Regions from separate parts of the Caulobacter sp. BE264 genome, predicted to be linked through region 1. Evidence: predicted binding sites of a transcription regulator. Region 1 holds the regulator's gene; the other holds the start of a gene.
The links. The regulator HrcA, encoded in region 1, represses chaperone genes, less so after heat shock. The targets are predictions, from matches to a motif close to GTTAGCANTCNNNNNNNNNGANTGCTAAC.
Positions count from the first base shown of each region.

Region 1 (14,091 bases):
GTTCACCAGGTCGAGCGGGCCGCGCACCGTGGTCGACTTGTCCTTGCGGCGGAATACGGCGCGGCCCGAGAAGATTTCGGCCAGCTTGACGGCGCGTTCGGCCAGGCGGCGCGCGTCGGCGGCGTGCAGGAGCACATCGTCAAGCACCACCCGTTCGGAGACTCCCCGGCGAACGCGGCTGAAGACAAAGCCGGTGTCGCCACGCTCGCCGCTCCAGGGCCCGTCCCCCTCCTCGGCGTACAGGTCAAGCCGCGTCGCCGCAGCCTTGGCGTCCGGCGCCTCGCCCAGCAGGCCCGCAAGCGCGGCCTGTTCAATGGCGCTCGCCGGCGCGCGAGCCGCCAAGCGGTCGATATTGGCCTTGGCCGAACGACAGGTCTGCACCAGGGCCAGCAGGTCCTGGCCCGTCATCCGTTCGCCGGAGGCGAGATCGAGCTCAGCGCCGTCGACGCCCTCGTCGACCAGGAACGCGTCCATCTCGGCGTCGTCCTTGAGGTAGCGCGAGGACTTGCCCTTGCTGGCCTTATAGAGCGGCGGCTGGGCGATGTAGATGTAGCCGCGCTCGATCAGCTCAGGCATCTGCCGGTAGAAGAAGGTCAGTAGCAGGGTGCGGATGTGCGCGCCGTCGACGTCGGCGTCGGTCATCAGCACGATCTTGTGGTAGCGCACCTTGTCCGGGTTGAAGTCGTCGCGGCCGATGCCCGCGCCCAGCGCGGTGATCAGCGTGCCGATCTGGTCGGACGACAGCATCTTGTCGAAACGGGCCCGCTCGACGTTCAGGATCTTGCCGCGCAGAGGCAGGACGGCCTGGTTGTCCCGGTTACGGGCTTGCTTGGCCGAGCCGCCGGCCGAATCGCCCTCGACGATGAAGATTTCGGACTTGGCCGGATCGCGCTCGGAGCAGTCGGCCAGCTTGCCGGGCAGGCTCGTGATGTCGAGCGCGCTCTTGCGGCGGGTCAGCTCGCGGGCCTTGCGGGCGGCCTCGCGGGCGGCGGCGGCCTCGGCGATCTTGGTCACGATCGCCTTGGCCTCGTTCGGGTGCTCCTCGAACCAGGTCGAGAGCCCTTCGGACACCAAGCCTTCAACCGCGGGGCGCACCTCGGACGAAACCAGCTTGTCCTTGGTCTGCGAGCTGAACTTGGGGTCAGGCACCTTGACCGACAGCACGCAGGTCAGGCCCTCGCGGCTGTCTTCGCCGCCCAGATTGACCTTCTCCTTCTTCAGGATGCCGGTGCTCTCGGCGTAGCTGGTGATGATGCGGGTAAGGGCCGCGCGGAAGGCTGAGAGGTGCGTGCCGCCATCCCGCTGCGGGATGTTGTTGGTGAAGCACAGCATCTGCTCGTGGTAGCTGTCGTTCCACCACAGGGCCAGATCGACCTCGACCTTGTCCTTGACGCCCCTGACCGAGATCGGCGCCTTCAGGAGCGGCGTCTTGGCCTTGTCGAGGTGACGCACGAAGGCTTCGATGCCGCCCTCATAGAACAGCTTCTCCTCCCACGGCTCGACGTCGCGGTGGTCCTTGAACCAGATCGTCACGCCCGAGTTCAGGAAGGCCAGCTCGCGCAGGCGATGCTCCAGCGTTTTCCGATCGAACTCGATGAAAGCGAAGGTGTCCTTGGAGGGGAAGAAGGTCACCTCGGTGCCGGTCAAGGTCTCGCCGGCCTTGGGCCCCTCGGTCCGCACGGGGGAGTCCCCAGTCACCTTCAGCGAGGTGACCGCATCGCCGCGCTCGAACCGCATCTGGTGGACCTTGCCGTTGCGGTGGATCAGCAGTTCCAGCCAGTCCGACAGGGCGTTCACGACCGAGACGCCCACGCCATGAAGGCCGCCCGAAACCTTGTAACTGTTCTGGTCGAACTTACCGCCGGCGTGCAGCTGGGTCATGATGACCTCGGCCGCCGAAACGCCCTCGCCCTCGTGCATGTCGACCGGGATGCCGCGCCCATCGTCGGTGACCGTCACCGAACCATCGGCGTTGAGGATCACCTGGACCTTGGTGGCGTGGCCGGCCAGGGCCTCGTCGATGGCGTTGTCGACCACCTCGTAGACCATGTGATGCAGACCCGAGCCGTCGTCGGTGTCGCCGATATACATACCGGGGCGCTTGCGAACGGCGTCGAGGCCTTTCAGCACCTTGATCGAGTCCGCGCCATACTGGGCGGCGGCTTCCTCGGTCGTCATTTCCGGGGTCGAGCCTTCGGGAACTTGGTCTTCGGTGTTCTCGGTCATTCGTCTTCCAGAGTCGTCAGGCCGGCGTCGCCCACGCGAACGCCAAGAGCCCGACCCTTGAGATGGTCGAACAGCGACTCGTCCGTGCCGGTGAGAAAGGCCTGGAGCTTGAGCGCCGTGAGTTCGTCGGCCAGAGCGGCTCGCCGGGTAAGGTCGAGATGCGCAGCGACTTCGTCGAGCAATATTACAGGATTCGGCGCGGTTTCCGCACGCGAAAGTCGCGCCGCCTGGGCCAAAACCAGGTTCAAAATCAGGGCTTTTTGCTCGCCGGTCGAGCATTCAGCCGCTGGGCGGTCCTTCTCGACGTGGAAGATGGCCAGATCACCCCGATGGGGACCGGTCAGCGCTCGGCCGGCCGCCCCGTCTCGCGCGCGCGCGGCGGCCAAGGCCTGGGCCAGTTTGCGCTCAATCTCGGCGAAGGCCGCTCCCTCCAGCGCCATGCGCTCCCACTCCCCGGTCAGGGACAGTCTCGCCAGGGGGAACGGCCGGTCTCCCCGCCCATCGATCTCGCCCTGGAGCGCCGTCAGCGTCCGCGCCCGGGCCTGGGCTAGCAGGGCGCCGAATTCGGCCAGTCGAGCCTCCAGCGCCGTCAGCCAGGCCGAGTCGGCCGGTGCGCCGGTCTCCGCGGCGTCGATCAGCAGTCGCATCCGCTCGCGCTGGGCCTTGTCATAGGCGTTGGCGTTGGCGGCGTGCGCCGGTTCACCGGCAAAAACCAGCCGGTCGAAGAAGCGTCGTCGCTCGGAGGCGGCCTCCAGAAACAACCGGTCCTGAGCGGGCGTCAGCCAGATGGGTCGGACATGGTCGGCCAGACGCCCCGGCGGCACGGTCTCGCCGTCAAGCCGCACGGTCCGGCGCGCCGCTCCCCCCTGCTCCACGCCGGTGCCAATTCTGACCGGCGCATCCTCGCCCGACTGGACTTCGGCCGTGACCGCCCACGCACGGCCCGCCGCCTCGCCTGGCATTCGCCGACCGACCTCCGAAAGGCTCACGCCGCGCAGGCCCTTTCCAGGGCTCAGAAGACTGATCGCCTCGAGGAGGTTGGTCTTGCCCGCGCCGTTCGCGCCGAACAGGTAGACGCTACGCCCCCCCGTCTCCAGGCGCGCGCGCTCGTAGGACCGGAAATCCGTCAGGGTCAGGGAAAGCAATGCGGCCGACGCCATGCGGGCGTTCTTAAGGGGTGTCGCCGCCCGGGGCTAGAAGGGCCGAGACGCCCGCTCCAGTCGAGGACGCTGGAGCGGGGTCCGCCTCGGAATGGCCCTCCGGAGACTTGCGCGACATGTAGGCCCCGCCACGGCCAAGCTCGCCGCCACTCTGTGGCGAGACAATGGCGAAATCACTGCGAGGCCTGTTCATGGCCGTGAATTAAGACCCCGCCTGCCTTGGTGACGTCAGCCCAGCTTGTAGCCGCACAGCTTGTTGCCATCCAGGTCGCGGAAATAGGCGAAATACGCCTTCGGCATGCGCTCGCCCGGCGCCCCTTCGCAGACCGCGCCCAGTTCCAGGGCCTTGGCGTGGAAGGCGTCCACTTCTGCGGTCGTATCGAAAGCGAAGCCGCCCATCATGCCGTTGCCGACGCAAGCGGGATTGCCGTCGTGCGGACCCAGGACCCCGAACATGCAGCCGTCGCCACGATAGAGACGGCCACCGGACGGGTGGTCAAACAGCGGCTTGAAACCGGCCGAGGCCAGGAGCGCATCGTAGAAGGCCTTGGCCTTCGGCAGGTCGTTCGATCCGACCGTCACATAGTTGAGCTTGGCCATGGGCCGCCTCCCGTTTTGATATGAAACGGACCTTATCGCGTCTCCGCAGCCGCGCAACTTGCCCCTGACGTCAACGCTCCCAAAGGCTGCGATGGCCATAGACCCAAGCGCCCACGTCCGCGAAGCGATCCGTGACGATCGAGCAGGTGCGAACGCGGCCAGCCTTGGCGCTGACGATCCAGCCGGACCGCTCCAGGATCTTCAGATGCTTCATGAAGGACGTCAGCGCCATGTCATGCGGCGCGGCCAGCTCACCGACGCTGGCGGGACCCTGACCCAGTCGGCTCAGGATCGCCCGGCGGGTCGGGTCCGCCAGGGCCTGGAACGCCGCGTCCAAGGTTTCGGATTTCTCAGCCATGCGGCTCAGTATGGTTAAGGCCCGCGGAGGGCGCAACGCGCAACCTCATACGCGCCAAAGAGCGCGGCAAAAGCCCGGTCCCCGGAGGCCTCTTTGAAACTCACCCGACAGGTTCAGCGTGCGGGCGGCCTATTTGGCGGGTCCCAAGCCGAAGACCTTGGTTAGGAATTGAGTCTCGACCTCGCGTCGGCGGTCGTTGTTGACCTTCTTGCGGAAGCCGTGACCTTCGTCCTTGAACTGCACGTACCAGGTCTCGACGCTCTTCTCGCGCAGCTTTTCGACGATCTGGTCGGATTCAGACTTGGGCACGCGCGGATCGTTCCAGCCCTGCATGACCAGCATCGGCTTGGTGATATTGCCGACATTGTTCATGGGCGAGATCGCCTCGAAGACCTTCAGCATTTTCGGATCGCGCTCGTCGCCATATTCGGCGCGGCGCAGGTCGCGCCGATAGGCTTCGGTGTTCTGCAGGAACGACACGAAGTTGGAGATGCCGAACTGCTCGATCCCGCCGGCCATGCGGTCCGAATAATGGGTCATGACCGCCAGCGACATGTAGCCACCGTAGGAGCCGCCGCTGACGACAACCCGGCTCGGGTCCAGATCCGGCTGGGTCTTGATCCAGTCCAGCAGGGCCCCGATGTCCTTGACCGAGTCCTCGCGCTTTTCGGCGTTGTCGAGGTTCAGATAGGTCTTACCGTAACCCGTCGAACCCCGAACATTGGGGAAGATGACCGCCGCGCCCAACTCGGCGACGGCATGCTGGCCCAAGGTGTTGAAGGTCGGCCGCGATTGTCCCTCCGGACCACCGTGAATGTCGATGATCACCGGCGCCTTTCGCCCCTCGGCGAGCTTGGGCTTGTAGATGAAGGCCGGGATCGATCGCTTGTCGAAGGAGGGGTAGCGAACCAGCGCCGGCGCCACCAAGGCCTTGGGATCTAGACCGCCGAGTTCCGACGCCGTCCAGCGCTCGAGCTTGCCGTCGGTCACGCTCCAGCTCCAGGCGTCGCTGGCGGCGGTCGCCGTGGCCAGGCTGAAGCCCAGCTTGGCGCCGTCCGGCGAGAAGCCCAGACCTGAGACCACGCCGGCGGGCAGGTCGGGTTGCGGCAAGGCCCGGCGGGTGACGAAGTCCTGCACGACCAGCTTGGAATAGCCGTCCTCATTGACCGAATAGGCCAGGACGCGACCGTCGTCGGACAGCGCGAAGCTCTCAACGTCCCAATTGCGGTCGCCGGAGATGTTGGTCTTGGCGCCGGTCGCCAGATCGATCCGGATCAGGCGCAGGACGTCGGAGCCCTCGTCCGAGAGCAGCAGCACCGACCGGCCATCGGGCGTGAACTCGCCGCCGCCATAGGCGATCTTGGCCTTGCTCGGGTTCAGCTCCGTCAGCTGGCCGCTGGCCACATCGAGCAGCCAGCGCTTGGATTCCGCGATCGAGAAGTAGCGCCCCAGCAGGACCGTCTTGCCGTCGGGCGACAAGGCCAGCGGAGAAACCTGACCCTGCCCCTTGAAGATGACCTTGGTCGCGCCGGCCGCGTCGCGCATCACGACGTCGTAGTCGGCCGAGCCCTTCACGGCGCGGGACCACACCAGGACGGCCCCGTCCTTCGACCACGTCGGCGAGACGTTGCGCACGCCGGTCTCGGTCAGCTGGGTCGTCTTGCCGTCCGGCTCACGCAGGAACAGCTGGAACCACTCATCGCCGCCCGTGTCCTTGGAGAACAGGATACGGCCGCCCGGCAGGACGCGAGGCGAGGCGACGGGCTCTTCGTAGAAGGTGATCTGGCTGCGGTCGGCGCCCGGCGCGGCCACCACGTGCAGCTGGTTGGTGTTGCCAAAGCGCGTACCGATGACCATGCCGCCGCCCGGCAGCCAGTCGCCGAACGACGCCGAGCGGGCGTTCTGGTAGCGCGCCAGGGTCTCGCGGATCGACGCCGGTGCGACCGGCACGTTCTCGAGAATCTGATTGCCGATCTCGCGCCGCTCGACCTGAGCGAGGACGGGCGTGGCGACGACCAGGGCCAGCACGGCGACTGAGGCGGCGAACAGCGTCTTCATGGCGGACCCCCAACAAGCAAAACGGGCGCTCGATGGCGCCCGTTTCTCAACAACCAAGCTGCGGATCAGACCCGCAGCGGCATCAGCACATACTTCACGCCGGGATCGACCGGATCGACCACCAGGGTCGGGCTGGCCGGATCGGCGAAGCGGAACTCGGCCTGCGGGCCGGCGATCTGGCCGCAGACGTCCAGCAGGTAGCGGGCGTTGAAGCCGATTTCGAAGGGCTCGCCGTCATAATCGACCTCGACCTCTTCGACGGCCTGGCCGGCTTCCATATTGCGGACGGTCAGGGTGATGCGGCCCGGCTCGACGGCCAGCTTCACCGAACGGCTCTTCTCGGCCGAGATGGTCGCCACCCGGTCCACGGCCTTGGCGAACAGGTCGTTGTCCAGCGTCAGGATCTTGGCGTTGTCGCGCGGGATCACCCGCATGTAGTCGGGGAAGGCGCCGTCGATGACCTTGGAGGTCAGGGCGGCCGCGCCGAACTCGAAGCGGACCTTCTGGGGCGAGACCTGCAGGTCGACCGTCTCGCCGGCCGATTCCATCAGGCGACGAGCCTCGGCGATGGTCTTGCGCGGCACGATCACGCCCGGGATGCCGACCGCGCCTTCCGGCGCGGGCATCTCGGCCAGGGCCAGGCGGTGGCCGTCGGTGGCGACGGCGCGCAGCTTGGTCTCGCCGCCCTCGTTGACCGTGTGCACATAGAGGCCGTTGAGGTAGTAGCGCGTCTCTTCAGTCGAGATCGCGAAGCGGGTCTTGTCGATCAGGCGGATCAGCTCGTTGGTGTCGACCGCGATGCGGCTGGACAGCCCGTCCGAGCTCATCACCGGGAAGTCGCCGGCCGGCAGCACCGGCAGGTTGAAGCGCGAGCGGCCGGCCTGGATGACCAGGCGCGGATCATCGCCGCTGAAGCTCAGCGACACGTCAGCGCCGTCGGGCAGCTTGCGGACGATCTCATAGAGGGTGTGGGCCGGCGCGGTGATCTGGCCGGGCACATCGATCTGGGCGAAGCCCTCGTCGATGATCTCCATGTCCAGATCGGTGGCCGAGAACGACAGACGGTCACCTTCGGCCGACAGCAGGATGTTCGACAGGATCGGGATGGTGTTGCGGCGCTCGACGACGCTCTGCACATGCCCCAGCGCCTTCAGGAGCGCCGCCCGTTCGATCGTAAGCTTCATAGTCCGGTCCAGATGTCGGGTTCAGCCGCCCCTGGGGAGAATCAGCCCCGCGCGAACCCGTGGAGAAGGGACCGCCGACATTAGCGAAAACACGCGCGCGGGGAAGAGGCCGAAGGCCTTGCGCTGCGGGATTCGGGCGCCATTTATTGAGAACGATTCTCAAATAGGAGCATGAAGATGCGCCTTGCCCTCAAGACCCTGACCTACGCCTCAATGCACCTGACTGTCGCGGTGGCCGTGGCCTACGCCCTGACCCGCGACTGGCGCGTCGCGCTGGCGGTCGGCCTGGTCGAACCCATGGTCCAGACTGTGGCCTTCAATATCCATGAGCGGCTCTGGTCGCGCGCCGACAGGCGGGCGCGCGACCGATCCGGTGATCAGGCCTTGGCGTCGAACGCGCCGCCCGTGCTGTCGCCCTCGGCGGCCGCGCCGGCGTAAGGGTTGGCCGAAGCCGCTGGCGCGTCCGGCGAGGCCGGGCCGGTCGAGCCCTTGGCCGCGACAGCGACCATCGCCGGGCGAACCAGACGGCCCATCAGCTCATAGCCGGCCTGCATCACCATCAGCACGCCGCCGGCCGCGACCTCGGTCGAGGGCTGCTCGGTGACCGCCTGGTGCAGGTGCGGGTCGAACTTGTCGCCCTTGGCCGGATCGATCTTCTTCAGGCCGTTGCGTTCGAAGGCGCTCTGCAGCTCCTTCTCGGTCATCTCGACGCCGATGATGAAGTTCTTCACCGCCGGGTCGGTCGAGTCCTTGGGGCTGTGCGCGGTGGCGCGGCCCAGATTGTCGGCGGCGCCCAACAGGTCGCGGGCGAACTTCTGGATCGCATAGGCGCGCGCGTCGTTCATCTCGCGCTCGGCGCGGCGCTTGGTGTTCTCGGCCTCGGCGGCGTAGCGGAGCGCCTGCTCCTTCAGTTGCGCCACTTCCAGCTTCAGCGCCTCGATTTCCTGCGCGGCGTCATCGGCTTCGAACGGCATCTCTTCCGCCGGCGTTTGCTCGTCGGTCATTGGGTAAAGTCCTTATCCATCCATCATCCGCCCGAGCACCCGGGCGGTATAGTCCACCAACGGAATGACTCGAGCGTAGTTCAAGCGGGCGGGCCCGATCACGCCGATCGCGCCCAGCACCTTCTGACGTCCCGTCATATAGGGCGCCGCGATCACCGAGGAACCCGAAAGCGAAAAGAGACGCGTTTCGGCCCCGATATAGATGCGAACGCCCTCGGCGTCGCGCACGTCGTCCAGCAGGCCGATCAGCTGACCCTTCTGCTCCAGGTCGTCGAAGAGCTGGCGCACGCGGTCGATGTCCTCGCGGGCGCGGGCGTCGGCCAGAAGGTTGGCCTGGCCGCGGACGATCAGCGAGCGCGCGTCGCCCTCGCCGCCGCTCCAGGCCGCCAGACCATCCTCGACGAGGCGCGCGGCGGTCTCGTCCAGTTGCCGGCGTGCGGCGTCCAGCTCGCCGCGCATCTCGGTCCGCGCCTCGGTCAGGGTGCGGCCGCGCAGGCGGGCGTTGAGGAAGTTGGAGGCCTCCTGCAGCGCCGAGGGCGTCACGCCCGGCGCCTGGCGCATCAGGCGGTTCTCGACCTGACCGTCCTCGAAGACCATGACCGCCAGCACCTGGCCGCCGCCCAACGGAACGAACTCCACATGCTTGACCCCGCCCTCGCGGACAGGCGTGACCACGATGCCCGCGCCTCCGGCCAGGCCCGACAGGATCGAGGACGCCTCGGCCAGGGCTTCCTCAAAGGAGCGACCCTTGACCGCCAGCCGCGCCTCGATGGCGCGCTTTTCCTGCTCGGCGACGTCGCCGACCTCCAGGAATCCGTCGACGAACATTCTCAGACCCGCGTGCGTGGGCATGCGGCCGGCGCTGGTGTGCGGCGCGTCCAGCAGGCCCAGCTGCGCCAGATCCTGCATCGTGTTGCGGATCGAAGCCGGGGAAAGGGCGACGCCGCCCTTGGAAATGGTTCGCGAACCGACAGGCTCGCCGGTCTCGATGTAGGACTCCACGACGCGCCGGAAAATGTCGCGGGCGCGTGCGTCCAGCTCGGCCAGCCCAGGCGTGCGGACGATCGGCCCTGGGAAGAGCTGCGTCATGCCCCAGCGCTCCGATCAAGCGTGACTTCGAAGACCCGGTCGGCGAACAAAAGCGGTCGGCCCCTTTCAAGTTCGACTTCCAATAGGATAAGCGGCCACCCACACACATTCAAATCTCCCCGTCGATCAGGAGTCTCCCATGCGTCCGTCCGAACGCGCCCCCGACCAGCTGCGCGCCGTCACGCTGGAAACCGGCGTCAACCGTTACGCAGAGGGCTCGTGCCTGATCGGGTTTGGCCACACCAAGGTGCTGGTCACCGCGACGGTCGAGGAAAACGTCCCGGGCTGGATGCGCAACAAGGGCGCCGGCTGGGTCACCGCCGAGTACGGCATGCTGCCCCGCGCCACCCATAGCCGCGGCCGTCGCGAGGCCGCCGCCGGCAAGCAGACCGGACGCACCCAGGAGATCCAGCGCCTGATCGGCCGCTCCTTGCGCGCCGTCGTCGACCTGAAGGCCCTGGGCGAACGCCAGATCACGCTGGACTGCGACGTCGTCCAGGCCGACGGCGGCACCCGCACCGCCGCCATCACCGGCGCCTGGGTCGCCCTGCGCCTGGCCACCCAGTACCTGCTGGATGAAGGCGTGCTGAAGACCGACCCGATCCTGGGCCAGGTGGCCGCCGTCTCATGCGGCGTCTTCAAGGACACGCCGGTCCTTGACCTCGACTACGAGGAAGACTCCAGCGCTGAAGCCGACAGCAACTTCGTCCTGACCGGCGAGGGCGACATCGTCGAGATCCAGGCGACGGGCGAGAAGCGCGGCTTCACCCGCGCGGAGTTCGAAAGCCTGTACGGCCTGGCCGAAAAGGGCATCAACGAACTGTTCGCCCTGCAGCGCGCCGCGATCAGCCGTTAAGATCCAGGACTTGCCGAACCCGGGCGCCGGTCCCAGATTCGAGCTCCAAGTTTAGGAGTCTCGCGTGCCCACCCCGTTCGAAGGCTATGAAGTCGAAGCCCGCCTGCGTCCCTCGGCCGAAGCCTATCGCTTCGACCTGGACCAGGCGCTGGCCTCGGTGGTCGCCCTGGAAGCCAGGGTCCCGGCCGACGCCTACACCGCCACCATCCTGGGAACCGAGCGGGTCGGCAACGGCGTCGTCGTCAGCCTCAGCGGCCTGGTCGTGACCATGGCCTATCTGGTGACCGAGGCCGAAGAGGTCGTGCTCACCCGCAACGACGGCCGACGCGTGCCAGCCCATGTGCTGGGCCTGGATGTCCGGTCGGGCCTTGGACTCGTCCAGGCGCTGGAGCCCCTGGACCTGCCGGCGATCACGATCGGCAGCGCGCGCGATCTCGAAGCCGGCTCGGCGATCATCGCCGCCGGCGCCGGCGGCCGCGCCCATGCGGTGGCGGGGCAGGTGCTGACCCGCATGCCCTTCGCCGGCTACTGGGAGTACAAGCTCGACGACGCGATCATCACCGCGCCCGCCCATCCGCACTGGAGCGGCGCGGCCCTGATCGGTCCCAAGGGCGACCTCGTCGGGCTCGGATCACTGACCCTGGAAGGCCGCGACCAGACCGGCGAAGCCCGTCCGCTGAACATGTTCGTGCCAGCCGAGCTGTTGCCGCCGATCTTGGATGATCTGGCGCGTGGTCGCAGCCCGCACCCGCCGCGCCCGTGGCTTGGGGTGTTCGCTCAGGAGATGGAAAACCACGTCGTCATCGTCGGCGTCTCGCCCAAGGGCCCCGCAGCCCGCGCCGAACTGCGCGCCGGCGACCTGATCCTGGCGGTCGGCGACCAGCCGGTTTCGGACCTGTCGGAATTCTACGACGCGCTCTGGGGCCTGGGAGAGGCGGGAGTCACCGTGCCCCTGAAAATCCTGCGAGAAGGCGACGCCTTCGAGATGGAAGTCCGCTCCATGGACCGCGCCGGCCTGCTTAAGAAGCGGCGGCTGAACTAGTCCTCGTTCGCGTCCGCCGGGCCGTACTCGAAGCTCAGCAGGTCGCCCGGCTGGCATTCCAGCTCACGACAGAGCGCGTCGAGCGTCGAGAACCGCACCGCACGCGCCTTGCCGGTCTTCAGGATCGACAGGTTGGCTATGGTCACGCCGACGCGGTCCGACAGTTCGGTCAGCGACATGCGGCGTTCCAGAAGCACGCGGTCGAGGTTCACGCGGACGGGCATGCAGGATCGCTCCGGATCAGATCGTGAGTTCGGCTTCGCGCCGCAGGCGCGCGCCCTCGCGGAACACTTCGGCCAGGACGAACACCACCAGCACCGAGAACCAGGCGGTCAGGGTGAAGCTGTCGTCGATGACCTTGGCCTTGGGGGCCAGCCAGCGGGCCAGGCCCGAAAAGACGTAACGGCCGACCTCAAGCCCCGCCAGCACCAGGCCGATCAGGCGCAGGCGCACGACATTGTCGGGATGGAAGGGATCGCCGGCGGTGAGGGTGGCGAAGATCTTGCGCAGGCGCTCAACGATGACCATCCAGCCGCCCAGCAACAGAGCCCAGGCGGCGAGGGCGCCGGCGAACAGCGGACCGTTACGGCTGACCGCCTCAACCGCGTCGCTGATCGGCAACATCGAGGCCAGCAGTTCCGGATTGAAACTGAACAGCAGCGCGATCAGCGTGAACAGCGACAGCAGGCTGACGAAGATCCATAGCCCGACATAGATCACGTCGAGGATGATCTTCAGAAAACTCGAAACGGAGCCTGGCCCCAAGGCGCGCATGGCTGGTCCCCCGACAGCGACGCTAAACAACATGCCCCGCGTCGCGGGAAGACGTCAAAACGGCGGGTCTCCCCGGATATCTCGTCGCTAAAGCGTCTGCGCCACGAACGCCACGGCCGACACCGGCACGGCCACGATCAGGGCGGCGGTGATGGCGGTCATGACGACCTTATCGGCGATACGGAACAGACGGGCGGCGGACATCGCGTTTTCCAGTTTTGAGAGGTGGGGTCGGGGTCGAGTCATTCGACCCCTCGCCACGATCAACAATTAGGATGGGTTTGCGGTTCCGCCAATGTCGTTTATCGAGAAACGATATTAAACTTTCGCAATGATCCGGGACGCGTCACCGACGTTGCCGTAGGGACACACTTAGCTGGACGAAGCGTCGGTCGCGATCATCGAGGCCCGCTTCGAGACGGCTTCGTACCACGCCGACAGGGCCGGTCGCCCCGGACGCCAAGCCACCACCTGACGGACATCCAGATAGGCCAGCTGTACGGCGATCGCGATCTCGGCGATCTCGAACCGGTCGCTGGGCAGGTCCGCCGCCTCGAAGAGGTCCAGCGCCGCGTTCACCGCGCGCAGCTGCCGGTCAAACAGGTCCTGTCGATGCTGAGCCTCCGGCCGCATGCGCTCACGGACAATCAGGATCGCCGCATCGCCCAGGCCGTCGGCGGCGGCCTCCAGGGTCAGCGCCCGACGGCGCGCCGGTTGCGCGGCCGGGATCAGGCGCGGCTCCGCCATCCCGTCGAGGAAATCGACGATTACGGCGGAATCGAAAACGGTTTCGCCGCCCTCGAGAACCAGCGTCGGCACCTTGTTCAGCGGGTTGAGGACCCGCAAGCTTTCGTCCTGGAACGGCGCGATCGTCTCGACGGCCAGCTGGTCCGAAAGCCCTTTTTCCATGGCCAACACACGAACCTTGCGGGCAAACGGAGACAAGGGCGAGTAAAGAAGCCGCATGATGGATTCCCTGGAGACGACGAATGGCGCTGAAGCTTGAAATGGGATCGAAGCTTGTGGCCGCCACCCACAATCCTGGCAAGGTCCCCGAGATCGCCGCCCTGCTCGACGGCCGGTTCGAGATCATCACCGCCGGCCAGCTGGGGCTGCCCGAACCCGACGAAACCGAGAGCACCTTCGTTGGAAATGCGCTGCTGAAGGCCCGCCACGCCGCCGACCTGTCAGGCTTGCCCGCCCTGGCCGACGACTCAGGCCTTTCAGTCGCCGCGCTGGACGGCGCGCCCGGGATCTTTTCCGCACGCTGGGCGGGGCCGAGCAAAGACTTCGCCATGGCCATGAAGAAGGTCGAGGAGCGGCTTGAAGAAACCGCCTCCGACGATCGCTCGGCCTGGTTCACCTCGGCCCTGGCGGTAGCTTGGCCGAACGGTCCGGCGGTCGTGGTCGAGGGGCGGGTCGACGGAACCCTGGTCTTTCCGGGACGCGGAACGCGCGGCTTCGGCTACGACCCGATCTTCGTCCCGGAAGGCCACGCCACGACCTTCGGCGAGATGGAGCCGGCCGCCAAGGACGCCATGAGCCATCGCGCCCGCGCCTTCGCCAAGCTGAAGGCGGCTCTGTTTGACTGATCCTCGCGCCGGGTCTGTGGGGGTGTACGTTCACTGGCCCTACTGCGCCCGGATCTGCCCCTACTGCGACTTCAATGTCGTGCGAGACCGGGGCCGGGTCGATGAGCAGCGCGCCCTGGCCGACGCCATCGTCGCGGACCTGGAGGCC
Region 1 covers NZ_JAVDXI010000003.1:450,270-464,360, reverse strand. The annotation lists gene gyrB (DNA topoisomerase (ATP-hydrolyzing) subunit B) at 1-2,226, opposite strand, end outside; gene recF (DNA replication/repair protein RecF) at 2,223-3,386, opposite strand; gene J2X45_RS10550 (VOC family protein) at 3,615-3,986, opposite strand; gene J2X45_RS10545 (metalloregulator ArsR/SmtB family transcription factor) at 4,057-4,344, opposite strand; gene J2X45_RS10540 (S9 family peptidase) at 4,474-6,402, opposite strand; gene dnaN (DNA polymerase III subunit beta) at 6,468-7,586, opposite strand; gene J2X45_RS10530 (DUF2061 domain-containing protein) at 7,764-8,024, shown strand; gene grpE (nucleotide exchange factor GrpE) at 7,964-8,590, opposite strand; gene hrcA (heat-inducible transcriptional repressor HrcA) at 8,603-9,679, opposite strand; gene rph (ribonuclease PH) at 9,819-10,535, shown strand; gene J2X45_RS10510 (S1C family serine protease) at 10,600-11,577, shown strand; gene J2X45_RS10505 (helix-turn-helix transcriptional regulator) at 11,574-11,801, opposite strand; gene J2X45_RS10500 (DUF2975 domain-containing protein) at 11,818-12,351, opposite strand; gene J2X45_RS10495 (hypothetical protein) at 12,439-12,555, opposite strand; gene J2X45_RS10490 (glutathione S-transferase N-terminal domain-containing protein) at 12,724-13,317, opposite strand; gene rdgB (RdgB/HAM1 family non-canonical purine NTP pyrophosphatase) at 13,341-13,943, shown strand; gene hemW (radical SAM family heme chaperone HemW) at 13,936-14,091, shown strand, end outside.

Region 2 (14,091 bases), on a different contig from region 1:
CAGCACCTCGGTCTTGACCCCGCAGCGCTCCAGCGTGCGGGCCAGGATGTCGGCGCAGATCGCCGCCACCATGATGGGGCGCCCGCGCATCGAGCCGGAGTTGTCGATCAAGAGAGTCACGACCGTGTCGCGGAACTCCTGGTCTTCCTCCTGCTTGAACGACAGCGGCGCGGTCGGGTCGATGATCACCCGCGTCAGGCGGGCGACGTCCAGCATCCCTTCCTCGAGATCGAAGGTCCACGAGCGGTTCTGCTGGGCCAAGAGGCGGCGCTGCAGCTTGTTGGCCAGGCGCGAGACCACGCTCGACAGGGCCGATAGCTGCTGGTCGAGATAGGCCCTAAGCCGGGTCAGCTCCTCGGCGTCGCAAAGGTCCTCAGCGCCGATGATCTCATCATGGGCCGTGGTGAAGATCTTGTACTGCGGCTCGCCGCCCTGGCCGGCGCTGGTGTCGGGACGGGCCGGCTTGGCGCCGTCGCCCATCTCGGGGCTCTCGTCGGACTCCTCCGGTTCGCCCTCCTGGTCCGACTGGACCATCTCCTCGTCGCCGGACTCGCTCTCGCGGTCGGTGGCCTCGCTCTCCTGCGGGGCCGAGCCTTCCTGCTGCTCGCCTTCGCCCTCGCCCTGATCCTCGTCGGAGTTCTCGGTGGGGGCGTCGTCCTCGCCGTCTTCCTCGTCGGCGCTCTCGGTGGCGTCGGCCATGTCTTCGGAGAGATCAAGGTCGCGCAGGATCTCGCGGGTCACCTTGGCGAAGGCGGCCTGGTCGTCGATGGCGGCGGCGAGGCGATCGAGGTCCTTGCCGGCCCGAGCCTCGATGTCATGGCGCAGGATGTCGACCAGGGCCTTGGCGCCGTCGGGCGGGGCGTCGCCGGTCAGGCGCTCGCGCACCATCAGGCCCAGGATCTCGGCCATCGGCGCGGTCTGGCGGTCGGTGGCGACGGCGCGGGTCAGGCCCTGCTTCTCCAGCCGGGCCTCCAGGGCAGCGGTCAGGTTGGCGCGCACGCCGCCCAAGGCGTTGGCGCCGATCGCCTCCAGCCGCGCCTGCTCGATCGACTCGAAAGCGGCCTGACCGTCGGGCGAGCTGGGCCGCGCGCGGGCGTGGGCGATAGGATCGTGGTGGGCCAGGCGCAGGGCCATCTGGTCGGCCAGGCCGCGGATGCGCGCGGCCTCGCGGCTGTTGAGGTCACGCGGCGGATGCGGCAGGACCGCCCGGTTGCCCAGGAGCTGGGGACCATCGCCCGAGAACACGACCTCCAGATCCGGCGTCTCGGCGAGCGAGCGCGCGGCGTGCGCCAGGGCGCGCTTGAAGGGTTCGGTCGGGCTTTCGGGCTTGGAGGCCATGGGGTTCGAGTTAAAGGCGCCGGGCGGGGAAAACAAGGAACGCCGCACGCTGGGGCGACGTTGATTTGCCAACCGCGCCGTCGGCGCGCTCCTGAAGGAAACCAAGAATGCTCAAATGGGCCATCATCCTCGCCATCGTCGCCCTGATCGCGGGCGCCCTGGGCTTCACCGGCGTGGCCGGCGCAGCCGCTGGCGTCGCCAAGATCCTGTTCTTCCTCTTCCTGGTCGGCTTCGTGCTGGTGCTGCTGCTCGGCGGCACGCTGTTCAAGGCCGCGACGGGGCCGAAGTAGGGGGTAAACTTTCCTCCCCCGCATCGCGGGGGAGGTGGCCCAGAGGGCCGGAGGGGGCCAGCTGGACGCAGACCGCGCTCGCCCCCTCAGTCGCTCCGCGACAGCTCCCCCGCATCGCGGGGGAGCAGAAGGAGCCGCCTCACTTCACCCCGTAGGCCTTGGCCTGACGGCCGGCCAGGGCGACCAGGTCGCCCATCTGCAGGTTCACGTCGATCAGATGCAGGCCCCAGTCCTTGAGGGTCACGGGCCCGACGACGACGTCGCCGCTGATCTCGTCGGTCCGCGGGTCGGCCGGGTCGGCGTTCACCTTGACGGACAGATAGGTGAAGTCGCCCTCGGCCACGCACTTGGCCGACAGCAGGCCCGGCATCGACACGAACGGCGTCGACACCGTCAGGTCCTTGGCGAACGGCTTGGGCGGCGCGCCCGACACCGCGCCGAAGCCCTTGGCGCTGAGATAGGCCTGCAGCGGCGCTTCATCCGTTGACGCCCTGCCCGCCAGCAGAGCGGCGGGGCTGACGCAGGCGGCGCGGCGGCCCTCGGGGTCGGTCTTGCCAAACCGGCTGATGGGCGGCGGCGGGCTCGTCTCGCGGAACGAGACATAGCTGACCAGGCATCCCACCTGGTCGGCCTTGTCGCACAGCGGGATGGAGCCGTACTTGCCGCCCTCGACCGGGGTGTTCATGCCGATGATGTAGGCGGCGATCATCTGCTTCTGGACGGGCTTGCCGTCGATCTCGCTGGTCAGCAGCCCCTGCAGGACGCGCGCGCCCTGGCTGTGGCCCATCAGGATCACGCCCCGGCCCTTGTTCTCGTTTTGCAGGTACCAGTTCCAGGCGTCGCGTACGTCGCCATAGGCCAGGGCCGCGTTTCCGGGCGAGCCTTGGCCCATCATGACCGCGCGGAGGGCCGCCAGGGTCACCTGCCGGTACATCGGCGCGAACACCCGACAGGTCGAGGCGAACCGCGCCAGCTGCTGGTCGACCACCCGGCGCTCGGCCTCGTCGATGGTCATGTCGCTGTTGCCGCCCGGATCGGTCGACACTGTCGGATAGACATAGAAGCAGTCATAGGCCGGGGCGGCCGCGGCCTTGAAGGTCTCGACCGAGGTCTTGCCGTCGGCCTGGACGATGGTGGTGGTCTGGTCGACGGCGCAGGCGTCGGCGCGGCCGGGCAGGCACAGCCACGACTCGGGCTTGCCATAGTCGTTGGGCGCCGGCGCTGCGGTCTGCGCGTTCGCCGCGCTCGCCAGCCCAAGGACCGCCATCGCCGCGAGGCCCGTCAAAGTCCGCTTCATCCTGGTTCGCTCCCGCTCTCAAACGCTCGTTTGGTCGCGACAATGATCAAAAGAACGGCGGCCGCCAAGAGGGCTTGGCCTGATCATTGCGCGACGGCGAAGCCGCGTCCCGGTTCGGGACGGTCAGCCGGAGCCTGCGTGTGGTGATCAGCTTCAAGACCCTTTGCCGCCTGGGCGTCGCCATGCTCGCCGCGCTTTCGCTGGGCGCCGCGCCCGCCCTGGCCGACGGCTTCCCGGGCGCGCCGACGCGCAGCCCTGTCCCGAAACAGGCCGCCCCTAAGCCGCGCACCAAGATCGTCTATGTCGATCGCCCGGTGGTCTTCGAAAAGCGCGTCTATATCGACCGTCCCACCACCCAGATCGTCGAGAAGGTGGTCGAGAAGCCGGTGATCATCGAGCGCCCGGTGGTCGTCGAAAAGCGCATCGAGGTTCCGATCGAGAAGCTGGTCGAGGTTCCTGTCGAAAAGAAGATCTACGTCGACCGACCGGTCGAGAAGAAGGTCTACGTCGACCGTACGGTCGAGAAGAAGGTCTATGTCGACCGCGTCGTCGAAAAGCCCGTCGAGAGGATCGTCGAAAAGGTCGTGGAGAAGCCGGTCTATGTCGATCGGCCCGTGCCCAGCGAAAAGCCCGGCGAGGTGGTCGAGAAGATCATCCAGGTGCCGATCTATGTCTATGTCGACCGCCCGGTCCCGACGCCGTCGCCGGGCTGCGTCCAACCGTGCGGCTATGTCGAGCGTCCCTCACCCTGCGCCCTTCCCTGCGGTCCAGTCGCCCCGGCGCCCTGCGCCAGTTCCTGCGGTTACGCGCCGCCGTCGCCCTGCGCCAGCCGCTGCGACGTCCATTGGCGACCCGCGCCGCCGCCCAGCTGCGGCCGGCCTTGCGGACCTGTCCACACGCCGCCGCCCTGCGCCAACCCTTGCGGCTACAGCGGGGTGATCCAGCATCGCGACGAGCGCTATGAAGAGCGCTCGTCCTACTATGAAGACCATGACGGCTACGGCGAGCTTCCGCCCCTGCCGCTGGGTTATCTGGGCCAAGCCTCGGGCGGACGCGGCGGCGGCTATGGCGGGGTCGGGCTGGTGGGCGGCGGCGGCTGGCGCGGCGGCGGCTTTGCGGGCGGCTCAGCGTCTGCGAGCGCTTCGGCCACCGCCTCGGCGACGGCCTCGACCTCGATCCGCATTGGCGGGGGGAGCGGCGGCGGTTGCTCGGGCTGCGGCGGCAAGCGCCACTGACGCGTTACAGCGACAGCCAGCGGCGCGGGTTCTTGTCGCCCAGCGCCCGGGCCTCACCGGGCTTGAGGCCAAGATCGCGCATACGATAGGCGACGATCTCGCGCAGGGCTTCGACCGGCTCGTGGCCGCCGACGGGACTGGAGGCTACTGGCCCGGCGTTCATCGCCAAATCCACGGCGGTCCACTCGGCCTGGGCCCGGTCGGCCTTGCCGACGGCGAAGTAGTGGCGCACCGGCGCCCGCTCGCCGGGGACCTCGACCATCACGCCGATGACCCAGCCTTGAACGATGAGATCGGCGTCGGGGCGCTGGCGGAACATGCAGGCGGTGTAGCCGGGCGCGGCGACGTCTGAAAGGGGCTAGCCGATCAGCTGGAACGCCGCCTGGCTGATCAGGCCCAGCGCCAGCCAGGCGCCCAAGGCCAGAACCACGACCGACGCCCGTACGGGCCGCCGACGATGCTGGGTAGACTGCAAACGCACATACGCCATGGACGCCTCCATGTCCTGATTTCCGAACGGGAGGTTAACGCGGGACGGCGCGTTCGGCTCCGCGACCCATTGACCCGGCGGAGGGGGCTCGCCCTTCGACACGCTCAGGGTGAGGACGACTGTTGCTCTCGGTTCGCACAAAATCCTCATCCTGAGCTTGTCGAAGGACGAGGATTTCCAGCCGCGTTAGCGCCCACACTCAACGCGCATACAGCTAAGAAAAAGGGCGGAACCTTTCGGCTCCGCCCTCATCCATTTCAGCTCTTGAGCTTTATGGACTTCCTTAGAAGTCCATGTCGCCGCTCTGGATCGGCGGGGCCGATCCAGATCTCTTTGGGAGATGGGCGACTTTATGGACTTCCTTAGAAGTCCATGTCGCCCATGCCGCCGGGCATGCCGCCCGGGGCGCCGCCGGCCGAGGCCTTCTTCGGGGCTTCGACGATCGCGGCTTCCGTCGTGATCAGCAGGCCGGCCACCGAGGCGGCGTTCTGCAGAGCGGTGCGGACCACCTTGGCCGGGTCGATGACGCCGTCGGCGACCAGGTCGACATACTGCTCGGTCTGGGCGTTGAAGCCGAACGAGCTGCTGTCGTTTTCCAGGATCTTGCCGACCACGATCGAGCCTTCGACGCCGGCGTTTTCGGCGATCTGGCGGATCGGGGACTGCAGGGCGCGGCGGACGATGGCGATGCCAGCGGTCTGGTCATCGTTGTCGCCGGTGACGCCGGCCAGGGCCTTGGAGGCCTTCAGCAGGGCCGTGCCGCCGCCCGGGACGATGCCTTCGTCGGCGGCCGCGCGGGTCGCGTTCAGGGCGTCGTCAACGCGGTCCTTCTTTTCCTTCACTTCGACTTCGGTCGAGCCGCCGACGCGGATGACCGCAACGCCGCCGGCCAGCTTGGCCAGACGCTCTTGCAGCTTTTCCTTGTCGTAGTCCGAGGTGGTGTCTTCGATCTGGCGCTTGATCTGCGCGATACGAGCCTCGATGTCGGCCTTCTCACCGACGCCGTCCACGATCGTGGTGTCGTCCTTGGTGATCGAGACCTTCTTGGCGCGGCCCAGCATGTCGAGCGAGACGTTCTCGAGCTTGATGCCGAGGTCTTCGCTGACGACTTGAGCGCCCGTCAGGATCGCGATGTCTTCCAGCATGGCCTTGCGGCGGTCGCCGAAGCCCGGAGCCTTGACGGCGGCGACGCGCAGGCCGCCACGCAGCTTGTTGACGACCAGCGTGGCCAGGGCCTCGCCTTCGACGTCTTCAGCGATGATGACCAGCGGGCGGCCCGACTGGACGACGGCTTCCAGCACCGGCAGCAGCGGCTGCAGCGACGACAGCTTCTTTTCGAACAGGAGGATCAGCGGCTCTTCCAGCTGAACTTCCATCTTGTCGGCGTTGGTGATGAAGTACGGCGACAGGTAGCCGCGGTCGAACTGCATGCCTTCGACGACGTCGAGTTCGGTTTCGGCGGTCTTGGCTTCTTCGACGGTGATGACGCCTTCGTTGCCGACCTTGTCCATGGCCTTGGCGATCATCTCGCCAACTTCCTTGTCGCCGTTGGCCGAGATGGTGCCGACCTGAGCGATTTCAGCGTTGGTGGTGACCTTTTTCGAGGACGCCTTGATGTCCTCGATGGCGATGGCGACGGCCTTGTCGATGCCGCGCTTCAGGTCCATCGGGTTCATGCCGGCGGCGACCGACTTGAGGCCTTCCTGGACGATGGCTTGGGCCAGGACCGTGGCGGTCGTGGTGCCGTCGCCGGCCTTGTCGTTCGTCTTCGACGCGACTTCGCGGATCATCTGCGCGCCGAGGTTCTCGAACTTATCCGACAGTTCGATTTCCTTGGCGACCGAGACGCCGTCCTTGGTGGTGCGCGGAGCGCCGAACGACTTTTCGATGACGACGTTGCGGCCCTTGGGACCCAGGGTCACCTTCACCGCGTTGGCGAGGATGTTGACGCCGCGCAGCATGCGGTCACGAGCGTCGGACGAGAAATAGACGTCTTTAGCGGCCATGTTAGAGCCCTTCTAAAAGAGAGATAAGCGGAAAGCGGTGGTGAGCGGGAAGCCGATTAGGCTTCGACCACGCCCAGGACGTCGCTTTCCTTCATGATCAGGAGGTCCTGACCGTCGACCTTCACTTCGGTGCCCGACCACTTGCCGAACAGGATGCGGTCGCCAGCCTTGACGTCCAGGGCGACGACTTCGCCCTTGTCGTTGCGCGCGCCGGGGCCGACGGCGACGACTTCGCCTTCCTGCGGCTTTTCCTTGGCGGTGTCGGGGATGATGATCCCGCCCTTGGTCTTGGTTTCTTCTTCGACGCGCTTCACGAGGACGCGGTCGCCCAGGGGACGAAACTTCATGGTGTTCTCCGTCGGAACGGTTTGAAATAAGACTTCGTCGGCCATCGGGGAGCGGGACTGTTAGCAGTCGCTCCCTCCGAGTGCTAACGACGCTGGTGAGTTAGGCGCCGGCCCTCGGGGAGTCAAGGACGCCCTGGATGAAGTTTTTTCGGCGCAGGGAACGGGAGCGGCTTCGATGATCGACCATATGGGCGTGACGGTGCGCGATCTCCAGATCTCCAAGGCCTTCTATGACGCCGCGTTCGCGCCGCTGGGGATCGCCGTGGTGATGAGCGTCGGCGCCGAGGAGACGGGGAGCACGGCCTTCATCGGCTATGGCCCGACCGCCGATCGCCGCGACATCCAGGCGGGCAAGCCGAGCTTCTGGATCAGCCAGGGCGAGGCCGTGACCGGCCCCATGCATGTGGCCTTCCTGGCGGCGAGCCGCGCCCAGGTCGACGCCTTCCATGCTGCGGCCCTGGCGGCGGGCGGCCGCGATAACGGCCCCCCGGGGGTCCGGCCTCATTATCACCCCCACTATTATGGCGCCTTCGTTCTTGACCCGGACGGGCGGAACGTGGAGGCGGTCTGTCACGCGCCAGCCTGATCGCTGTTAGGAGACCCGATGTCGAGCTACGTCCTGTCGCTGCTTCTGGCCGTGATCGCCTGCGTGATCGGCGGAACCCTGGGCGGCATGATCCTGGCGCGGCCAGCCACGCTGCTGGAGGCCGCAGGTCTCGCAGGTGACGACACGCCCAAGCCGCCGCTGTTCGCCGAGGGGCGCGCTCTGGGCGGGGTGCTGATCGCCTCGCACGGCGTGGCGGCGCTTTATCTCGGCTATCAGCCGAGGATCGGCGCGGCCATGGCGCTGGCGCTGGCGCTTGCCTGGCTGGGCGCGGCGGTGGGGCGGGCGGTGTCCTTGGCTCTGGACGGCGACGCCGGGCGCTACAATCGCGGCGCGCTGCTGTTCAACGTCCTGATCGGGGTCACCCTGGCCCTGCCGTCGTTCCAGATCGGCAAGGTCGTGCTGCGCGGCGCGCTGGGGCTGGCCTAAAGCCTCGTGCGGAAAAGTGGGAACCGGTTTTCCGCAAAAAACGACGCGAAAACAGAAAGCTAAAGCGCGCCCTCGTGCGTCAGCAGCCAGCGCTTGCGGTCGATGCCGCCGGCATAGCCGGTGAGGGCGCCGTTGCTCCCGATCACCCGATGGCAGGGCGCGACCAGGCTGAGCGGATTGGCCCCGTTGGCCGCGCCCGCCGCCCGGATCGCCAGCGGCTTGCCGATGCGGCGCGCCAGCTCTGAATAGGGGATGGTCCGGCCGGCGGGGATCTCTGTCAGCGCCCTCCACACCGCCTGCTGGAACGGCGTGCCGCCCGTCTTCCAGGCCAGGGCCGTCAGGGCGTTCGTCGCCCCGTCGAAGTAGTGTGTGAAAGCCGTTCGGATCACCGTCGGCGCAGGCCCGGTGTCCAGGGCCAGATCGCCATAGTGCAGCCGCGCCAGGCGCCGCATCCGGGGCTCGAAGTCATGGAAGTCGACGGCGCGCAGCAGGCCGGTCTCGTCGGTGACGAGCAGGATCTCGCCGATCGGCGAGGGCAGGCGGTCGATAAAGAGGCGGGCGGGACGGGTCATGGGGCGAAGATCGCCGAGGCCAGCGCCGCTGTCCGCCCGGATTTTGCGGCGAAGGTTCCTCCCCCGCGGTGCGGGGGAGGTGGCCCAGAGGGCCGGAGGGGGCGTACGCTGTGTAGGTCCAGCGCGCCCCCTCAGTCACTCCGTGACAGCTCCCCCGCATTGCGGGGGAGCATCTGGGCTCCCCTACCTAATCCCCGGCACGTGCAGGGCGGCTTCCTTCTCGGCCTTCTGTTTGTACATCAGGTCGCCGTACTTGCTGTATTCCATGCGGGCGATCGTGCGCTGGTGCACCTCGTCCGGACCATCGGCCAGACGCAGGGTGCGGATGCCGGCATAGGCCTTGGCGAGGCCAAAGTCGGTGGTCACGCCGCCGCCGCCGTGGGCCTGGATGGCGTCGTCGATGATCTTCAGGGCCAGGCGCGGCGCGGCGACCTTGATCATCGCGATCTCCAGACGGGCCGACTTGTTGCCGGCCTTGTCCATCATGTCGGCGGCCTTCAGGCAGAGCAGGCGGCACATCTCGATGTCGATGCGGGCGTCGGCGACGCGCTCTTCCCACACCGAGTGGTCCGAGACGTACTTGCCGAAGGCTTTGCGGCTCATCAGGCGCTGGCACATCTTTTCCAGCGCGACTTCCGCCGTGCCGATGGTGCGCATGCAGTGGTGGATACGGCCGGGGCCGAGGCGCCCCTGGGCGATCTCGAAGCCGCGGCCCTCGCCCAGCAGCAGGGCGTCCTCGATCGGCACGCGCACGTCCTTGAGGATGACCTCGGCATGGCCGTGCGGGGCGTCGTCATAGCCGAACACCGGCAGCATGCGGACGATCTCGATGCCCGGGGAGTCCAGCGGCACCAGGACCTGGCTCTGCTGGGCGTGGCGGCTGGGGTTGTCCGGATCGGTCTTGCCCATGACGATGGCGACCTTGCAGCGCGGATCGCCCACGCCCGACGACCACCACTTGCGGCCGTTGATCACATAGTGGTCGCCGTCGCGCTCGATGCGGGTCTCGATGTTGGTGGCGTCCGAGGAGGCCACCGCCGGCTCGGTCATCAGGAAGGCCGAACGGATCTCGCCGTTCATCAGCGGGCGCAGCCACTTTTCCTTCTGCGCCAGCGTGCCGTAGCGCATCAGCACTTCCATGTTGCCGGTGTCGGGCGCCGAGCAGTTGAACACTTCCGACGCAAAGCCGACCTTGCCGAGCTGTTCGGCGATCAGGCTGTATTCCAGGTTGGTCAGCTGCACGCCTTCGAACTGGAAGGTGTCGTCGACATGGGTCTGGCCGCTGTGCGGCGGCATGAAGAAGTTCCACAGGCCCGCGGCCTTGGCCTTCTTCTTCAGGTCCTCGACGACCTGAACCACTTTCCAGCGCTCGGCGCCCAGGACGTTCATCTCGGCCTCATACGCCGGGATCGCCGGATAGACGTGCTCGTCCATGAACGCGGTGACGCGATCCAGGAACGCGCGTTGCTTGGGGGAAATGTCGAAGTCCATGGCCGTTCCCTCTACCCGCTTATTTCGGTGTCAAACAGTTGTTTGAAGCATTTGTAGACCGGCTTTCCGCGGGCGGCAAGCGGGCAGGACGACGTAGGTATCGGCCAGCGCGCGGCTTTCGGTTGTCTTCACGCCGATCATCGCCGACAACGTCGCCATGCTGAACCTGACCGCCGACATCCTGCAGGGCCGCTACGTCCGGCTCGAACCCGTCACCGTCGATCATCGCGACGAACTGAAGGCCGCCATCGACTGTGATCCCGAGAGCTGGGAGATCATGTCGGTCAACGGCTGTGGCGAAGGATTCGAAGATTTCTGGGGCGCGCTGCAGGGCGAGACCGACCGGGGCGAGCGTATCGGCTTTGCCATCCGGCGCCTGGCCGACGGCAAGGTGGTGGGGACCTCCAGCTATCTGAACATCCGGCGCCTGCACCGCGGTCTCGAGATCGGCGCGACCTTTCTCAATCCCGAGGCGCGGTCGGGCCCGGTGAATCCCGAGAGCAAGCGCCTGATGCTGGGCCACGCCTTCGACAAGGCTGACGCCATCCGGGTCGAGTTCAATGTCGACGTCCGCAACGCCCGCAGCCAGGCGGCCGTCGGCAAGCTGGGCGCCACGAAGGAGGGCGTGCTGCGCAACCACAAGGTCACCTGGACGGGCCATATCCGTGACACCGCCGTCTTCTCGATCACCGATTACGACTGGCCGGCCATTCGCGAGCGCCTGGAGTTCCGGCTCAGCGAGACGTTCGCCTGATCGCGCGCCAATCTGACGCGAAGCTCGCGTAACAACACTTTCGCAAAAGCTTGGCCATGAATGCTCGTCCATGGCTGGAAGGCGTCTCTACGCATTTGCATCGAGCACGGCGCGCGGAGCGTCTCCGTTGACCGCGTCACGCCGGCCAAGATCGACAGGGCCAGCAGGACCTGTGCATGCGGACCTTCGAGGGCGACCCCAGGCTCAGGGCTTGGGTCGGCGTGCGCCTCTGGAGCGTGGCGCGGGGAGGACTGCGCGAGGCGTTTAGCCGCAAGCGTGTGAAATCCACCGCCGCCCTAACGATTTGTCGAGGAATGGCGGCGCATGCTGCGCGCATGACGGCCATTGCCTGCCTTCGCATCCTGTTCACCGCCGACGGCGACATGCGCCCCGGCGATATGCCCAAGCACAAGGCGCAGGGCGTGGCGGACGCGTTTCTGAAGGCCAAGTGGCGCGCGCCCCGCAAGTGCGGCGCCGTCGCACCGCTGGCGTTCGTCCTGGCCGATCATCGCGCTGAGCAACTGGACCCGGCGGAAGTGCAGGGCCTGGCGGTCGAGCTGGAAAAGACCCTGTTTCCCAACCGGCCTATCGGCCAGATCGCCTTGATGACCTTCGAGGGCGACGAAACTGCGGTGCTGCACTTCTCGGCCCTCTCGCAAAAGGAACTGGCCGCTCTGATGGCCGGCGAGGGCTATGGCGGCGAACCGGGGCGGATCCACGTGGTGACCGCCGACGCGATCAAGCCGATGCCGGCCACGCGCGAGGAAGCCAAGGTCTACGCCGCCGAGAAGGCCAAGGCCGCTGAAGTTGAGCCCCCGCCCGCCAAGGCCAAGCCCGCGGCCAAACCCGCGCCCGCGGCATCGCCCACCGCAGCCGCCGCCAAGGTTGTCACCCCCGAGCGGCCGGCCGACACGGGCTGGTGGGGCGTCTACGATCTGTCCCAAGGTGTCTTCATCGGCTCCGCCATCGGCATGCGCGCCGATCTGGTCGAGGCGCCGCCAGAGGATGACACCAAGCTGCTCAAGCGCGACCTTGTGGCGCTGACCGACCTCCAGGCCGCGCTGAAGACCGCGTCGTTCGGCGAAATCCAGGCCTCGTTCGGGTTCTGGAACCTGATCACGCCCGCCTCGCAGGAGTCCTACAAGGCCCGCCTGTCGCGCTATCCGCTGGACGCGCGCCCCCGCCTGACCGCGTCGATCTACGGCGCTCCGCGCGAGGCCTCGATCGGCATGCTGCAGCAGATGCGCAGCCTGCTGGCGGGCGCGTTCGCGGCGATGGATCTTCGCATCACCGACCCGACCTTCCCGGTCCAGGGCCTGCCGCCGGAGCTTCTCGAGAGCGTGACCCTGGTGCTGTCGGGCGAGACCGAGCATGACCGTCTCAAGCAGATCCTCAAGTTCGTCGAGCGCAAGTCCGCCTATGCCGCCAAGGGCGTGATGCAGTGCGTGGCGAACGTCACCTCGCCCGTGGAGCTTGAAGCCTGCAAGGCCGCCGGCGTCGTCCGCGTTCAGGGACCGGCGGTCACCGACTTCATGGAAAAGCCTGTGGCCGCCGCCGACGGCGCGCCTGCGGCCCTGGCCAAGAGCGCGGCCTGACAGCGCAAATCCGCCGCTTGACCCTCACGCCACGTCAGACCTGATGGCTCTCGTCATTGAGAGGGAAGGTCGCGTTGAGCGTCTATACGGTCAAACAGATGGCGAGGCTTTCGGGCGTCTCGGTGCGCGCGCTGCACCATTATGACGCCATTGGCCTGCTGAAGCCCCGCGCCGTCGGGGCCAACGGCTATCGCTACTATGATCGCCAGGACCTGCTGCGCCTGCAACAAATCCTGTTCCATCGCGCCTTGGAAACGCCGCTGAAGGACATCCAGGCCGCCTTGGACCAGCCGGGGTTCGACCTGGCCGCCGCCCTGCGCGCCCAGCGCGCGCGGCTGGCGGCCGAGGCCGAGCGCTACGCCCGGCTGGTGGACGTCGTCGACCGCACCCTCGCCGACCTCGAAGGAGACGAGACGATGGATGACAAGATGCTTTTCGAAGGCTTCGACCCCAAGAAGCAGGCGGGATACGAAGCTGAACTGGTCGAACGCTACGGCGACGAGGCCGTCCGGCGGATCGCTGACGCCAAGGCCGGCATGAAGGACTGGGGCAAGAAGGACTGGTCCCAGTTCCAGGAAGAGGCCAAGGCGATCGAGCACGATCTGGCCAAGGCCCTGACCCAGGGCCTGCCCGTCGACAGCCAGCCCGTGACGGCGATCATGCGCCGGCACTGGTCCTGGATCGGGAGGTCCTGGAACCGTGAGCCCACGCCCGACGCCTTCGCCGGCCTGGCGCATCTCTATGAGGACAATCCGGAGTTCACCGCGCGCTACGAAGCTATCGCGCCGGGCCTGACGGCGTATTTCGCCGAGGCGATGCGGGTGTTCGCTCGAGCACGCTGATCCGTCGGCTCAAGCCGTGCTGTGCGCCTACGTCCCAAACTGAGTGAAGGGCACGCGGTTGAAGAATTCGCGCTCGACCCCGCGCGGGTCGTCCTCCAGCCGCGAGACGGTGTCGAACACCATCGTCTGGCGGCGGGGCAGGGTGTAGGGCTCCCACTTGGGGAGGCTTCCGCCGTTCGGATCGCCGCTGCGGGCGAAGGCGATGAAGGCGTCGCTCATGGTGTTGGACATCGCGACCGACTCCGGCCCCGTCCCGACGATCGAGCCCTTGGCGTCCAGCGTGCCGAACACCAGGCCGATGTCGATAGTGTGCGGCGCGCCGAAGATCCCGCCTTGGATCGGCGAGCGCCAGTTGACCTGGTAGGCGTAGGCCGGCGCGCCGGCCTTGGCCCGCTCCTCATCCTGGATGATCGCCGCCTTCCACGAGCGCCCCGCCGTCGAGGCGGCGAAGAAGACGTCTGCCGGCGAATAGCTAGGATAGGTCTGGCGGTAGAAGGCCACCACCGTCTCGGAATCGATGTCGATGCGCGCGGCGAACTGCCCGGGCAGGCGGGCGATCACCTCGTCCCAGGTCTGGGGGAAGGCCTTGGCGTCCCAGCCGATGAAGCCCTTGGTCTCGTCGTGGGTGTTGCCGACCATCATCGGGATCGACAGGCTCTGGGGCGCGGCGTCGGGGAAGAACGGGTGGCGGGTCAGCGACCGCTGGTCCAGCACCGGACCCATATAGACCCCGCCGGCCCCGGCGATCGGGTCGACCGCTTTAAGGCCCGCCAGCATCTCGGCGGCGGGCAGGGCGCGCAG
Region 2 covers NZ_JAVDXI010000004.1:137,059-151,149, reverse strand. The annotation lists gene cobT (cobaltochelatase subunit CobT) at 1-1,338, opposite strand, end outside; gene J2X45_RS11335 (DUF1328 family protein) at 1,446-1,628, shown strand; gene J2X45_RS11330 (DUF3089 domain-containing protein) at 1,768-2,925, opposite strand; gene J2X45_RS11325 (IMCp domain-containing protein) at 3,069-4,160, shown strand; gene J2X45_RS11320 (hypothetical protein) at 4,165-4,479, opposite strand; gene J2X45_RS11315 (hypothetical protein) at 4,519-4,650, opposite strand; partial or broken gene J2X45_RS11310 (hypothetical protein) at 4,739-4,840, shown strand; gene groL (chaperonin GroEL) at 5,013-6,656, opposite strand; gene groES (co-chaperone GroES) at 6,713-7,003, opposite strand; gene J2X45_RS11295 (VOC family protein) at 7,179-7,589, shown strand; gene J2X45_RS11290 (DUF4345 family protein) at 7,608-8,036, shown strand; partial or broken gene J2X45_RS11285 (methylated-DNA--[protein]-cysteine S-methyltransferase) at 8,096-8,730, opposite strand; gene J2X45_RS11280 (acyl-CoA dehydrogenase family protein) at 8,792-10,099, opposite strand; gene J2X45_RS11275 (GNAT family protein) at 10,257-10,853, shown strand; partial or broken gene J2X45_RS11270 (hypothetical protein) at 11,039-11,113, shown strand; gene J2X45_RS11265 (hypothetical protein) at 11,189-12,448, shown strand; gene J2X45_RS11260 (MerR family transcriptional regulator) at 12,523-13,290, shown strand; gene J2X45_RS11255 (carboxylesterase/lipase family protein) at 13,318-14,091, opposite strand, start outside.
Region 2: groES (co-chaperone GroES) is a predicted target of HrcA. The motif match lies at 7,063-7,091, and genes of this name have one in related genera.